2 regions of the Streptomyces sp. NPDC018833 genome follow, and region 2 is predicted to be linked to the other one. Evidence: riboswitches for the same ligand, from Rfam matches in the RefSeq annotation. Region 2 holds a riboswitch; the other holds the start of a gene.

Region 1 (6,974 bases), on a different contig from region 2:
AGCGGGACATACGGGCGGCCCCTGGCGTTTTCCGCCGGGGGCCGCCCGTATGCCCTGGCCGCTCGCTCAGCACTCGATGATGTTGACCGCGAGGCCCCCGCGCGCCGTCTCCTTGTACTTCACCGACATGTCAGCCCCGGTGTCCTTCATGGTCTTGATGACCTTGTCGAGGGAGACCTTGTGGGTGCCATCGCCGCGCATCGCCATGCGGGCCGCGGTGACCGCCTTGACCGCGGCCATGCCGTTGCGCTCGATGCACGGGATCTGGACGAGGCCGCCGACCGGGTCGCAGGTGAGGCCCAGATTGTGCTCCATGCCGATCTCCGCGGCGTTCTCGACCTGCTCCGGGGAGCCCCCGAGGACCTCGGCCAGCGCGCCCGCCGCCATCGAGCAGGCGGAGCCGACCTCGCCCTGGCAGCCGACCTCGGCGCCGGAGATCGAGGCGTTCTCCTTGAAGAGCATGCCGATCGCGCCGGCCGCGAGCAGGAAGTCGACGATGCCTTCCTCGTCGGCCCCGGGGACGAAGTTCACGTAGTAGTGCAGCACTGCCGGGATGATCCCCGCCGCGCCGTTGGTCGGCGCGGTGACGACGCGGCCGCCCGCGGCGTTCTCCTCGTTCACGGCCATCGCGTAGAGCGTGATCCACTCCATCGCGAGCGCCTGCGGGTCGCCCTCGGAGCGCAGCTTGCGGGCCGTAGTGGCCGCGCGGCGGCGGACCTTCAGCCCGCCGGGCAGGATGCCCTCGCGGGACATGCCGCGGGACACGCACGCCTGCATCACCCGCCAGATCTCCAGCAGGCCCTCGCGGATCTCCTCCTCGGTGCGCCAGGCCTTCTCGTTCTCCAGCATGAGCGCGGAGATCGACAGACCGGTTTCCCGGGTGAGGCGCAGCAGCTCGTCACCGGTGCGGAAGGGGTGCTTCAGGACGGTGTCGTCGAGCTTGATCCGGTCCTCGCCGACCGCGTCCTCGTCGACGACGAAGCCGCCGCCGACCGAGTAGTACGTCTTCTCCAGCAGGGCGGTGCCGTCGGTGTCGTACGCCCACAGCGTCATGCCGTTGGCGTGGTAGGGCAGCGCCTTGCGGCGGTGCAGGACCAGGTCCGTATCGAAGTCGAAGCCGATCTCGTGCATGCCGAGCAGACTGATGCGCTTCTCCGCCTTGATCTGCTCGACCCGGTCGTCGGCGCTCTCGACGTCGACCGTGCGCGGAGAGTTGCCCGCCAGGCCGAGCAGCACCGCCTTCGGGGTGCCGTGGCCGTGGCCGGTCGCGCCGAGCGAGCCGTACAGCTCGGCCCGTATCGAGGCGGTGTGGGCCAGCAGGCCCTCGTTCTTGAGCCGCCGGGCGAACATCCGGGCCGCGCGCATCGGGCCCACCGTGTGGGAGCTGGACGGGCCGATGCCGATCGAGAACAGGTCGAAGACCGAGAGGGCCACGGAGAACTCCTTGTGGGTGGTAGACGCCGTTGTCTGCCGGGTGGTGCAGAGGCAATGCGTGAAACGTGGTGCTTACGTGGTGCGGGGCACCGCGCCCACGGTCCAGTGTGCGCGGTGCCCCTTTTGTTTCGCTCCGGGCTGTTACGGGAGATCCGTCACAGTCCGGGGTAGAGCGGGTGCTTCGCGGCCAGGGCGGTCACCCGGGCGCGCAGCGCCGTCACGTCGTACGACGGCTTCAGCGCCTCGGCGATGATGTCGGCGACCTCGGTGAAGTCCTCGGTGGTGAAGCCGCGGGTGGCGAGGGCCGGCGTGCCGATCCGCAGACCCGAGGTGACCATCGGCGGTCGCGGGTCGTTGGGGATGGCGTTGCGGTTGACGGTGATGCCGACCTCGTGGAGGCGGTCCTCGGCCTGCTGTCCGTCGAGCTCGCTGTTGCGCAGGTCGACCAGGACGAGGTGGACGTCGGTGCCGCCGGACAGTACGGAGACGCCGTGCTCGGTGACGTCCGGCTGGACGAGGCGCTCGGCGAGGATGCGGGCGCCGTCCAGGGTGCGCTGCTGGCGCTCCTTGAACTCCTCGGAGGCGGCGATCTTGAAGGAGACCGCCTTGGCCGCGATGACATGCTCCAGCGGTCCGCCCTGCTGGCCGGGGAAGACCGCAGAGTTGATCTTCTTGGCGAGCTCGGCCGTGGACAGGATCACACCGCCGCGCGGACCGCCGAGGGTCTTGTGCGTGGTGGTGGTGACCACGTGGGCGTGCGGGACGGGGTTGGGGTGCAGGCCCGCGGCGACCAGGCCCGCGAAGTGGGCCATGTCGACCATCAGGTACGCGCCGACCTCGTCGGCGATCCGCCGGAAGGCGGCGAAGTCCAGCTGTCGGGGGTAGGCCGACCAGCCGGCGACGATGAGCTTCGGCTTGGACTCCTTGGCGAGCTTTTCGACCTCGGCCATGTCGACCTGGCCGGTGGCGTCGTCCACGTGGTAGGCGACGACGTTGTAGAGCTTGCCCGAGAAGTTGATCTTCATGCCGTGGGTCAGGTGACCGCCGTGGGCGAGGTTCAGGCCCATGATCGTGTCGCCCGGCTTCAGCAGCGCGAACATGGCGGCGGCGTTGGCCTGCGCGCCGGAGTGGGGCTGCACGTTGGCGTGCTCGGCGCCGAACAGCGCCTTGATGCGGTCGATGGCGATCTGCTCGACCACGTCGACGTGCTCGCAGCCGCCGTAGTAGCGGCGGCCGGGGTAGCCCTCGGCGTACTTGTTGGTGAGGACGGAGCCCTGGGCCTCCATGACCGCGACCGGAGCGAAGTTCTCCGACGCGATCATCTCGAGGGTGGACTGCTGGCGGTGGAGCTCGGCGTCGACCGCGGCGGCGACATCCGGGTCCAGCTCATGAAGAGGGGTGTTGAGAAGCGACATCACTCGGTCCCTAAGGTCTTGGGTCAGCCCGCGAAATCGGTGTACTCGTCGGCGGAGAGCAGGTCCTTCGGCTCCTCGGCGACGCGCACCTTGAACAGCCAACCGCCCTCGAAGGGCGCGGAGTTCACCAGCGACGGGTCGTTGACGACGTCCTCGTTGGCCGCGGTGACCTCACCGCTGACCGGGGAGTACAGATCGCTGACCGACTTGGTGGACTCCAGCTCGCCGCAGGTCTCGCCCGCGGTCACCGTGTCACCGACCTCGGGAAGCTGGACGTACACCACGTCACCGAGCGCGTTGGCCGCGTGCTCCGTGATGCCGACCGTCGACACGCCGTCCTCGGCGGCCGACAGCCACTCGTGCTCCTTGCTGTAGCGCAGCTGCTGGGGGTTGCTCATGACCAGAATTCTCCTGTACGCGGGGGAGTGGTGGTGAACGAAGAGAGGGTGCGGGCGATCACTTCTGGCGCTTGTAGAACGGCAGCGCCACGACCTCGTACGGCTCGTGCGTGCCGCGGATGTCGACGCCGACGCCCGGCGTGCCCGGCGCGGCGTGGGCGGCGTCCACGTACGCCATGGCGATCGGCTTGCCGAGGGTCGGGCTCGGCGCGCCCGACGTGACCGTGCCGATGACCCGGCCGCCGGCGACCACGTCCATTCCGGCGCGCGGGACGCGGCGGCCCTCGGCGATCAGCCCGACGAGCCCCCGCGGCGGCGCCGTCTCGGCGCGCTCGGCCGCTGCCCGCAGCGCCTCACGGCCGACGAAGTCGCCGTCCTTCTCGAACTTCACGACCCGGCCCAGACCCGCGTCGAACGGGGTGAGCGCGGTGGTCAGCTCGTGCCCGTACAGCGGCATGCCCGCCTCCAGCCGCAGCGTGTCGCGGCAGGACAGTCCGCACGGGATCAGGCCGGCCGGGGCGCCCGCCTCGGTGAGCGCCTGCCACAGCTTCTCGGCGTACTGCGGCTCGACGAACAGCTCGAAACCGTCCTCGCCGGTGTAGCCCGTACGGGCGATCAGGGCCGGGACGCCCGCGACGGTGCCCGGCAGGCCCGCGTAGTACTTCAGGCCGTCGAGGTCCGCGTCGGTGAGCGACGCGAGGATGCCGGGGGACTCGGGGCCCTGCACCGCGATCAGCGCGTACGCGTCACGGTCGTCGCGTACCTCCGCGTCGAAACCGGCCGCACGCGCGGTGAGCGCGTCCAGGACGATCTGCGCGTTGCCCGCGTTGGCGACGACCATGTACTCGGTCTCGTCCAGGCGATAGACGATCAGGTCGTCGACGATGCCGCCGTCCTCCTGGCAGATCATCGTGTAGCGGGCCCGGCCGAGGCCCACAGTGCCGATGTTGCCGACGAGCGCGTAGTCGAGGGCGTCCACGGCCTGCGGGCCCGTGACGGTGATCTCGCCCATGTGCGAGAGGTCGAAGAGGCCGGCCGTCGTGCGCACGGCGTTGTGCTCGTCACGCTCACTGGCGTAACGCAGCGGCATGTCCCAGCCGGCGAAGTCGGTCATGGTCGCGCCCAGCGAACGATGCAGGGCCAGGAGAGGAGTGCGGCGCGAAGCGCCTTCGGATAGGGCGGTGGCGGGCGACGGGAGGGATGTACGGCGGGGGGCATTGCTCATAGGTATGGCTCCCAGGGCATGGCTGCGAGGACAATCCTCCCCATCTGTCATCGGAACCTGAGAGGTTCGCCGCGACCGTGCGTATGGATGGTCGCGGTTTGCACCTTGGGTGGAGCCGTTCGAGCGACTCGCTTTTCAGATCTGCCTCATCGCACGCGGTACGGGGCCTGAGAGATTCAAGGGAGGAACTTGCTCCTTCGGCGCCCGTCACACCAGGTGACGGGACTCTCCCGCGCGGATTCAAGCGGCCGGTATGCAGTTGGCGCGCACATCATCGCATGCCTGCGGCGACTGTGGGGCGCGCGGACCGTGGCAAAGTCGGTTGTCCCGTATTACCAGTTCTTTACACTTCATGGGAAAGGGTGGGGGTGACCCGACTTGGGGGAGGGTGATGATGTTGCAGCGGTCCGGCGCATACGCCGCCACGGCCGCGGGGATGCCCGTCCAGCAGGGCGTCCCCGTCCGTGATCTGCTCGGGGCGCCCGCGTCCGTGCTGCGAGACCTGCGGGACCGTGCGGGCCACAGCCCGCGGGCCCTGGTGTTCGCGGCCGGTGACGTGGTCGTCGTCTCAGGGCTGCCAGGGAGCGGCAAGACCACGCTGATGAAGCGTGCGGTGACCGGCCGCGGGATCGACTCGCAGGACACCCGTGACCTGTGGGACGCGCGCACGCCCCGCCTCGTGCCGTACGCCGTCTACCGCCCCTTCGTGCGGATCGCGCACTACGTGGGACTGTGGCGAGCCCTGCGTTCCGGGGAGAGCGTCGTCGTGCACGACTGTGGTACGCAGGCGTGGGTGCGGCGCTGGCTCGCGCGGGAGGCGCGGCGACGCAGAGCCTCGCTCCATCTGGTGCTGCTGGACGTGCCGCCCCGGGTGGCACGAGAGGGCCAGCGCGAGCGGGGCCGCGGCGTCTCGGGCTACGCCTTCGCCCGCCACCGCCGGGCGGTGGGCCGCCTGATCGCCGACGCGGAATCGGGCCGTCTGCCACGGGGCTGCGCCTCGGCGGTCCTGCTGGACCGCGACGCTGCGGGGACGCTGCGGGTGCTGGGCTTCACGGCGAGCTGACCCGGAGACCCGGGCCGTCGATGTCGTGCCTGCCGGAGGCGCCGATCGCCCGTGCCGCGCTGTCGGGAGCGCGGGCGCGCCGGCCGGAGGGGTCGGCTGTCCTGTGCCGCGCCTACCGGAGCGCCTGCCGCCTGTACCGCGCTGTCGTGAGCGCGGGCGCGCCGGCCGCAGGGGCCCGGTCGCTTTTTTTATCCGAGTTCTCGTGAGGATGGCCGCGCCGGCAAGGGGCCGGTTGTCTGTGCCCGCGGTCTCGTCAGGATGGATGCGCTCGCCGGAAGCGCCGACTGTCTGTGCCCCTGGTCTGAGGATGGATGCGCTCACCGGAGGGGCCGGCTGCTTGTACCGCGCTCCCGTGAGGATCGGCGCGCTCCCCCGTGCCCGCGCCTCGAACGACGGCGGGGCTGGTTGTGGTCCGCCGAACCGGTTGCGCGATGTGTTGCCCGGGCCCCGCTCCCCGTCCGGTTGAGCCGGGCCCCGCCCAGCCGCGAGCGGCTACCGCAGCGCACCCCGGCCGGCGGCCCCGCGACCATCCGGAGGGGGCCGGGGCCGAGCCCCCGGCTCCGGGGAAGAGCCCCCGCGCCGCGGCCTGCCCCCACCACCACTAGAGTCGTCGCCGCGACCACGCAGGTGCCGGGGCCCGCCCCGGGGAGGAAGAGACGAGCGCATGGAGAATCCGTACCGCGGCTGGCCCGGCAACGAGCTGGAGGAGACCCTGGCCGCCTCCGTCGGCGTGCCCTCCGCCGGAGCCCGCCTCGTCGAGGTGCTCGGGCGCAGCCACGTCTGGGTCCCCCTGCCCAACGGCGGTGGGCCCGAAAGCCCGAGCCTCGATCTCCCCACCATGGACATCGACGGCGCCCCCTACGTCCCCGTCTTCAGCTCCGAGCAGCAGTTCCTCGCCCTCGTGGGCTCCCACATGTCCTTCACCGTCGCCCCCGCGCGGGAATTCGCCCGTGGCCTGCCGCCGCAGCTCGGCATCGCCGTCAACCCCGGCGGCACCGTCGGCGCCCCGCTCCCGCCGCCGGCGGTCGCCGAACTGTGCCGCGTGGGCCGCACGCCGCGTGGGGGCACCTCCCCTGCCGAAGGCCATGGGGCAAGGCCCGCCTCGGGCGGCCGGGTGCGGCTCTTCGAGCCGGACTGGCAGGAGGAGCCCGTCGACTTCCTCGCGGCGGCGGCCGGGGAATTCGAGGCCGTCGGCGTCGTGGCCACCGCACGTCGGGCCCTCGCCTCCGTCGAGGGCGAGCGGCCGGCCCTGTTCATCGGTGTCCAGCTCTCCTCCTGGGAGGCCGCCGACCACAACGCGCCCATGGACGCGCTCGGCCGCGCGCTCGGCCGCGCCCAGGTGCCCTGGCCGGTCAATATCGTCCTGCTGGACGTTGCGCAGGACCCCGTGGCCGACTGGATGCTGGAGCGCGTACGGCCCTTCTACCAACGACATCACG
Region 2 (6,974 bases):
GCGGCGCGGGCCACTCGACCCCCGCGGTCCGCCGCCGGCCTTGCCCAGGCCGTGGGCCGCTCGACGGCAGTCAACTGGCCCCGGCCAAGGGCTGCTCGACCGCCGTCGCCCGCCCTCACGCGTCGCTGCCCGGGAACCCCACGGGCCAGGTGTGCACCGGCTGCCCTTCGCGCATCAGGTCGCGGTAGCGCCGGGTGGTCGCCGCGAGCGCCGCATGCCGTTCCAGGCCGGCCTCCAGCGCATGGTGGAACGTTTCCGCCTGCCACGAGGCCCCGTTCATCCTGCGCCTGCACCGCTCCTCGATCATGCCGAGGTACAGGTCGCGGTCGGCCGGCTCGATGTTCCACGCGTCCAGACCCGCCGCGGCGAGCGGGAGCAGTTCATCGCGTACGAGTTTGACGACGGGCACGCGGGTGACGCCTCCGCGGCCGGGACGCGGCCACAGCAGTTCGGCCTCGATGCCGTGACGGCAGGCGGCCTCGAAGTTCTCGTGGGCCGCCGCGAAGGGCAGCCGGGACCACACCGGCCGCGCTTCCTCGGCCAGCGCCCGTACGAGTCCGTAGTAGAAGGCCGCGTTGGCGACGACATCGGCGACCGTCGGCCCCGCGGGAAGGACCCGGTTCTCCACGCGCAGATGCGGCACACCGTCGACGACCGCGTACACCGGCCGGTTCCAGCGGTAGACGGTGCCGTTGTGCAGGGCGAGCTCCTGGAGCCGGGGGACGCCGCCGTCGTCCAGCACCCGCAGCGGGTCCTCGTCGTCGCATATCGGAAGCAGCGCGGGGAAGTAGCGCAGGTTCTCCTCGAAGAGGTCGTACGCGGAGTTCACCCAGCGCTCACCGAACCAGGTACGCGGCCGGACGCCCTGGGCCTGGAGCTCGGGCGGGCGCGTGTCGGTGGCCTGCTGGAACAGCGGCGGCCGCGACTCGCGCCACAGCTCCCTGCCGAAGAGGAAGGGCGAGTTGGCCCCCACGGCGACCTGGACGGCCGCGACCGCCTGCGCCGCGTTCCACACGTCGGCGAACCGGGCCGGCGTCACCTGCAGATGCAGTTGCACCGAGGTGCAGGCCGCCTCGGGGGCGATCGACGCCGAGGTGCAGGTCAGTCTCTCGACGCCCTCGATGTCGAGCGTGAATTCCTCGCCCCGTGCGGCGACGATCTGATCGTTGAGCAGGGTGTAGCGATCGACGTCGGAAAGGTTGGCGGAGACGAGATCCTGCTGTCGCAGGGTCGGCAGAATTCCGATCATCACGAGGCCGGATCCCACGTCCGCGGCCCTGCGGTCAGCATATCCGAGGCCGGTCCGCAACTCTTCTGCCAGCTGATCGAACACGTGCCCGTCCAGCCGGTGCGGAACGATGTTTACTTCCAGATTGAACATTCCGAGCTCAGTCTGGAAATCCGGACTCGAGATGCGGGAGAGCACTTCCGCATTCACCATGCGCGGCGTCCCGTCCGAATCGGCGAGATTCAGCTCTATCTCCAGCCCCATGAGATTCCTGGGCCGGTCGAACCTCTTCTCCGCCAGGAGCCGCCCCAGTCCCGCGAGGCACTGCTGCAGCTTGCGCCGGTACCGTTGCCGATCGGACAGGTCGAAGGCGCCTGCCACGATCTTCTCCCCCATCGAAGCGTCCCTCCTCGAGTGGGCAGCCACGCAGCGTGGGCCGCTCGTGTCACGGACGATAATGCCCAGACTCTTTGATCTGTAACGCCCGTGCGGCAGGTCCGCTGTCGATAGGCTTGGACTGAAGCACGCAGGCGGCACATTCATCCGGCACTTCCGTCGGCGTGATGCGGCGGTCACTTTCCGGGACGGGCCGGCTGTCAGGCACCGTCTGCATTCGGCCTACCGCACCGTGGCGAAAACCCCAGGCCGCGGCGTCGACGACCTGGAAAAGAGGTCAGAAACCGCTTGCTAGCGGTCTGGAATTCGCCTTGCGGGAAATGCGCGCGACGGCTAGCGGAAACAATGTCTGAACACGGGTCGTATAAACTCTGCGGATGGGCCGGGATCGGCGCCAGGTGGTCTTCCGGCCCCGCGCGGCCCGTACGCCGACAGTGCCGTCCGCATCTCCCCGCATCACGTGTCTCTTGAGTGAGAGGCGACCCATCATGCCGCTGCATGTCCCCCCGGCCCCCGCGCCCGCCCTGCGCAGCGTTCTCGCAGCACTCGGTTCCCCCACGGCCGTCCGTGAGGCTCCGACACCCGCTCTGCGGTCCATCCAGGGACCCCTGAGCCCCGAACTGCCGCTTCCGGTCCATGTGCTGGACCGGGTCGTGCCGAGCGGCAGCGCTCCGTACACACGGCTCGCCGGCTGGCGGTTCCTGATCCGCAGCGGCGATCGTGCCGTGGCCGCCGCGGACACCAGACTGACACCAGACGGCTGGGTCTTCTCGCACTTCTTCGAAGGCCCCTATATCGGTTCCACCGAACGTGCGCTGCGCCAGGCCGAGGCTATGGGATCGCCTTTCCAGCCGCGGCTGCTGTCCGTACCGGAGCTGTACATGCTCACCCTCTGGCTGCATCGCGAGATCGACGCGGACGCCTCCGCCGGCACCCTCCAGCCGACCGACGTCCTGGTGCCGCTGGCACCGGCTCCGCCCGGCATCGCAGCCCACCGGCCGCACCAGGTCGCCGATCTGGTGCCACTGCTGACCCTGCGGCTGAGTCCTGAACCACTCTTCGACTCCCCGGCCGCCTGACCGCGCCACCGATCCTCGACCCTTTGCGCCCCGCGACCGACCGGTCGCGGGGCGTACTGGTGGCAGGCACATGGTCCAGCCGGACTAGCCCCACCGGGCCACTGCGAACCATCCGAAAGGACAGCCCGGTTGCGCTGAACCGTCCGCGCGGGTGACGCGTCATGAATCAGTAGGAAGAGCTGCTGTGAAATCCCTGCGGATCGACGCCCGTGGGGGAACACTGGGAGACGGACCGACAGATACGGGGGCGGCCATGAACAGCTCATCGAGCCGCAGGACATTCACCACATCGCAGCGAAAGAACCCATCCATGTGCCAGCACCAGCCAGCCTGTCCCACACCCGACTCAGCCGACCGAGAGGCGGCACGCCTGGTGGCCCACCACCCGGAGCAGGGCTGGAGCCTTCTGTGCAACGGCGTCCTCCTCTTCGAGGACACCGGCGAACTGCTGCCCGACGGGCAGGTCATCGCCCCGCACCGGCCCCCTGAGAAGGGCACGGTGATGACGGCCGCGTAACGCGGTCGCGAACACGACCAGGGGCCGGCCGGAGAGTTCCTCCGTACCGGCCCCCATCCATGCGCGCCGAAGCCCAGGGGTCAGTTGTCGTACTCGTCCAGCGGCGGGCACGAGCAGACGAGGTTGCGGTCGCCGAAGGCACCGTCGATACGGCGGACCGGCGGCCAGTACTTGTCCGCGGCGCTCACACCCGCCGGGAAGACGGCCTCGTCACGGCTGTAGGCGTGGTTCCACTCGCCGCCGAGCGCACCCGCGGTGTGCGGGGCGTTGCGCAGCGGGTTGTCGTCCGCGGGCCACTCGCCCGACGCGACTTTCTCGATCTCGGCACGAATGGCGATCATCGTGTCGCAGAAACGGTCGAGTTCGATCAGGTCCTCGCTCTCCGTCGGCTCGATCATCAGCGTCCCGGCCACCGGGAACGACATGGTGGGCGCGTGGAAGCCGTAGTCGATCAGACGCTTGGCGATGTCGTCGACGCTGACGCCGGTCGCCTTCGACAGCGGCCGCAGGTCGACGATGCACTCGTGGGCCACCAGTCCGGCGGGGCCGGTGTAGAGCACCGGGTAGTGCGGCTCCAGGCGCTTGGCGATGTAGTTCGCCGCGAGCACCGCCACCTGCGTGGCCCGCTTGAGTCCCTCGCCGCCCATCAGCCGGACGTACGCCCAGGAGATCGGCAGGATGCCGGCCGAGCCCCACGGCGCGGCCGAGATCGGGCCGACGCCCGTCTCGGGGCCCGCCGCCGGCTGCAGCGGGTGGTTGGGCAGGTACGGCGCGAGGTGCGCGCGTACACCGACCGGGCCGACGCCGGGACCGCCGCCGCCGTGCGGGATGCAGAAGGTCTTGTGCAGGTTCAGGTGCGACACGTCGCCGCCGAACCTGCCGGGCTTCGCAAGGCCGACCAGCGCGTTGAGGTTGGCGCCGTCCACGTAGACCTGGCCGCCCGCGTCGTGCACCTGGGCGCAGATCTCGGCGACGTGCTCCTCGAAGACGCCGTGCGTCGACGGGTAGGTGATCATCAGGACGGCGAGCTCGTCGCGGTACTGCTCGATCTTGGCGCGCAGGTCCTCGACGTCGATCTCGCCGTCGTCGGCGGTCTTCACGACGACGACCTTCATGCCGGCCATCACTGCGCTGGCGGCGTTGGTGCCGTGCGCGGAGGACGGGATCAGGCACACGGTGCGCTGCTCGTCACCGTTGGCGCGGTGATAGGCGCGCACGGCCAGCAGACCGGCCAGCTCGCCCTGCGACCCGGCGTTGGGCTGGATCGAGACCTTGTCGTAGCCGGTGACCTCGGAGAGACGTTCCTCCAGCTCGTGGATGAGGGTCAGATAGCCCTCGGCCTGCTCGACGGGCGCGAAGGGGTGCATCTGGCCGAACTCCGGCCAGGTGACCGGCTCCATCTCCGTCGTCGCGTTCAGCTTCATCGTGCAGGAGCCGAGCGGGATCATGCCGCGGTCCAGCGCGTAGTCACGGTCGGCCAGCCTGCGCAGGTAGCGCAGCATGGCCGTCTCGGAACGGTGCTGGTGGAAGACCGGGTGGGCGAGGTACTCGTCGGAGCGCAGCAGCGCGGTGGGCAGGGCGTCGGTGCTCGTCGCGTCCAGCGCCTCGACGTCGCCCTCGACGCCGAAGGCCGACCACACGACCGCGACCTGGTCCCGGCCGGTGGTCTCGTCGCAGGCGACGGAGACGTGGTCGGCGTCCACCAGGTGCAGGTTGACCCCGCCCTCGCGCGCCGCGGCCACGACATCGGCGGCCCTGCCCGGCACCCGGAGCGTCAGCGTGTCGAAGAAGGTGCCGTGCACGACCTCCACGCCGCCGGCCCGCAGCCCGTCGGCGAGCACGGTCGCGTAGCGGTGGGTGCGCTCGGCGATGGCGCGCAGGCCGTCGGGGCCGTGGTAGACGGCGTACATGCCCGCCATGACGGCGAGCAGGACCTGCGCGGTGCAGATGTTGCTGGTGGCCTTCTCACGGCGGATGTGCTGCTCACGGGTCTGCAGCGCGAGCCGGTAGGCCTTGTTGCCGTCCGCGTCGACGGAGACGCCGACGAGGCGGCCGGGCAGGCTGCGGGCGAACTTGTCGCGCACGGCCATGTAACCGGCGTGCGGGCCGCCGAAGCCCAAGGGCACACCGAAACGCTGGGTCGTCCCCACCGCGATGTCGGCACCCAGCTCACCGGGCGAGGTGAGCAGCGTCAGCGCCAGCAGGTCGGCGGCGACGGTGACGATCGCGCCGAGCTCGTGCGCCTGCTCGATGACCGGCTTCAGGTCCCGTACGGCGCCGGAGGCGCCCGGGTACTGGAGCAGCACGCCGAAGACACCGCGCTCGGCGATCTGGGCCGGGATGCCCTCGCTGAGGTCGGCGGTGACGACCTCGACGCCGGTGGGCTCGGCGCGCGTCTCGATCACGGCGACGGTCTGCGGCAGCGCGTCGGCGTCGATCAGGAAGACGCCGTCCTTGACCTTGCCGACGCGGCGGGCGAGCGACATGGCCTCGGCGGCCGCGGTGCCCTCGTCCAGCAGGGAGGCACCGGAGGTGGGCAGGCCCGTGAGGTCGGCGACGACGGTCTGGAAGTTCAGCAGGGCCTCGAGGCGTCCCTGGGAGATCTCGGGCTGGTACGGCGTGTACGCGGTGTACCAGGCCGGGTTCTCCATGACGTTGCGCAGGATGACCGGCGGCGTGAAGGTGCCGTAGTAGCCGAGACCGATCATGGGCGCGAGCACCTGGTTGCGGTCGGCGAGCGAGCGCAGCTCGGCAAGGACGTCGGCCTCGGTGCGGGCGTCGGGCAGGTTCAGTGCCTCGGCGCTCTTGATCACATCCGGCACCGCGGCGGCTGTCAGCTCGTCGAGCGAGCCGTAGCCCACCTGCGCGAGCATCTTCGCCTGGGCAGCGGCGTCGGGGCCGATGTGGCGCTGCTCGAAGGGGGTGCCTCGCTCCAGCTGGGAGAGCGGAATGCGGTTGGCGGTCATGTGGGAGGCCTCCTGGTCATATGCGACCTGCGAGGGGCATCACGGCGCGGATGCCCGGACGGCCTCCCCCTCTGTCATCTCGAACCTGAGAGCTTCACCGGGGCGTCGCGGGACGACGCACCGGCTTTCACCGTCGGTGAGAGCGGATGCCGTCCGACGCCCGCCCTGCTTTCCAGAGTGACCTCGTCCGTGCGGTACAGGGGCCTGAGAGATTCCGGGGAGGATTTGCTCCTTCGGCGCCGCCGGTGGGATCACCGGTGGACTCTCCCGCACGGGGTCAACAGCCGATTGCCAGGGTACCAGCGCGTGCCTGCGGCGATCCCTCAAGTGGCCGTCACCCGAGATGTGCACTTTTGTAGTGACTGTAGAGCAGTCGCGACCAGCTGGAGGGACCGTGCAGACCGATATCGATCCGCGCAGCCTGATAGGCCGCAAGGCGTTCGACCGCGACGGCCACAAGATCGGGACCGTCGACGAGGTGTACCTGGACGACGCGACGGGCGAGCCCGAATGGGCGGCCGTCCGCACGGGCCTGTTCAGCAGGGACGCGTTCGTCCCACTGGAACCCAGTGAACTCGTCGACAACGCCCTCCACGTCCCCTACGAACGCGCCCTGATCAAGGACGCCCCGGACTTCGGCGTCGGCCGCCATCTCTCCCCCGAGCAGGAACTCCAGCTCTACCACCACTACGGCCTCGACATCTCCGCACCCCCGGCTCCGGCCCCGTCCTCCGGCGACCGCTCCTTCGGCCAGGTCGCGGGCCAGGAGGACTGACCCGGCGAGGCCG

The links. A riboswitch is a leader RNA that binds a small molecule or an ion and turns the genes downstream of it on or off. The one in region 2 is predicted to bind glycine.
Region 1: linked by a shared signal. The riboswitch ahead of gcvT (glycine cleavage system aminomethyltransferase GcvT) and the one ahead of gcvP (aminomethyl-transferring glycine dehydrogenase) in region 2 are both predicted to bind glycine.

What each region holds. Positions count from the first base shown of each region.
Region 1 is NZ_JBIRZM010000004.1:286,283-293,256, reverse strand. Features, by position in the region: gene ACH5AF_RS11100 (L-serine ammonia-lyase) at 67-1,434, opposite strand; gene glyA (serine hydroxymethyltransferase) at 1,590-2,849, opposite strand; gene gcvH (glycine cleavage system protein GcvH) at 2,873-3,247, opposite strand; gene gcvT (glycine cleavage system aminomethyltransferase GcvT) at 3,306-4,472, opposite strand; glycine riboswitch at 4,619-4,715, opposite strand; gene ACH5AF_RS11080 (AAA family ATPase) at 4,864-5,535, shown strand; gene ACH5AF_RS11075 (enhanced serine sensitivity protein SseB) at 6,200-6,974, shown strand, end outside.
Region 2 is NZ_JBIRZM010000012.1:10,507-17,480, reverse strand. Features, by position in the region: gene ACH5AF_RS22980 (glutamate-cysteine ligase family protein) at 116-1,624, opposite strand; gene ACH5AF_RS22975 (hypothetical protein) at 2,113-2,703, shown strand; gene ACH5AF_RS22970 (DUF5999 family protein) at 3,014-3,220, shown strand; gene gcvP (aminomethyl-transferring glycine dehydrogenase) at 3,301-6,186, opposite strand; glycine riboswitch at 6,369-6,466, opposite strand; gene ACH5AF_RS22960 (PRC-barrel domain-containing protein) at 6,581-6,961, shown strand.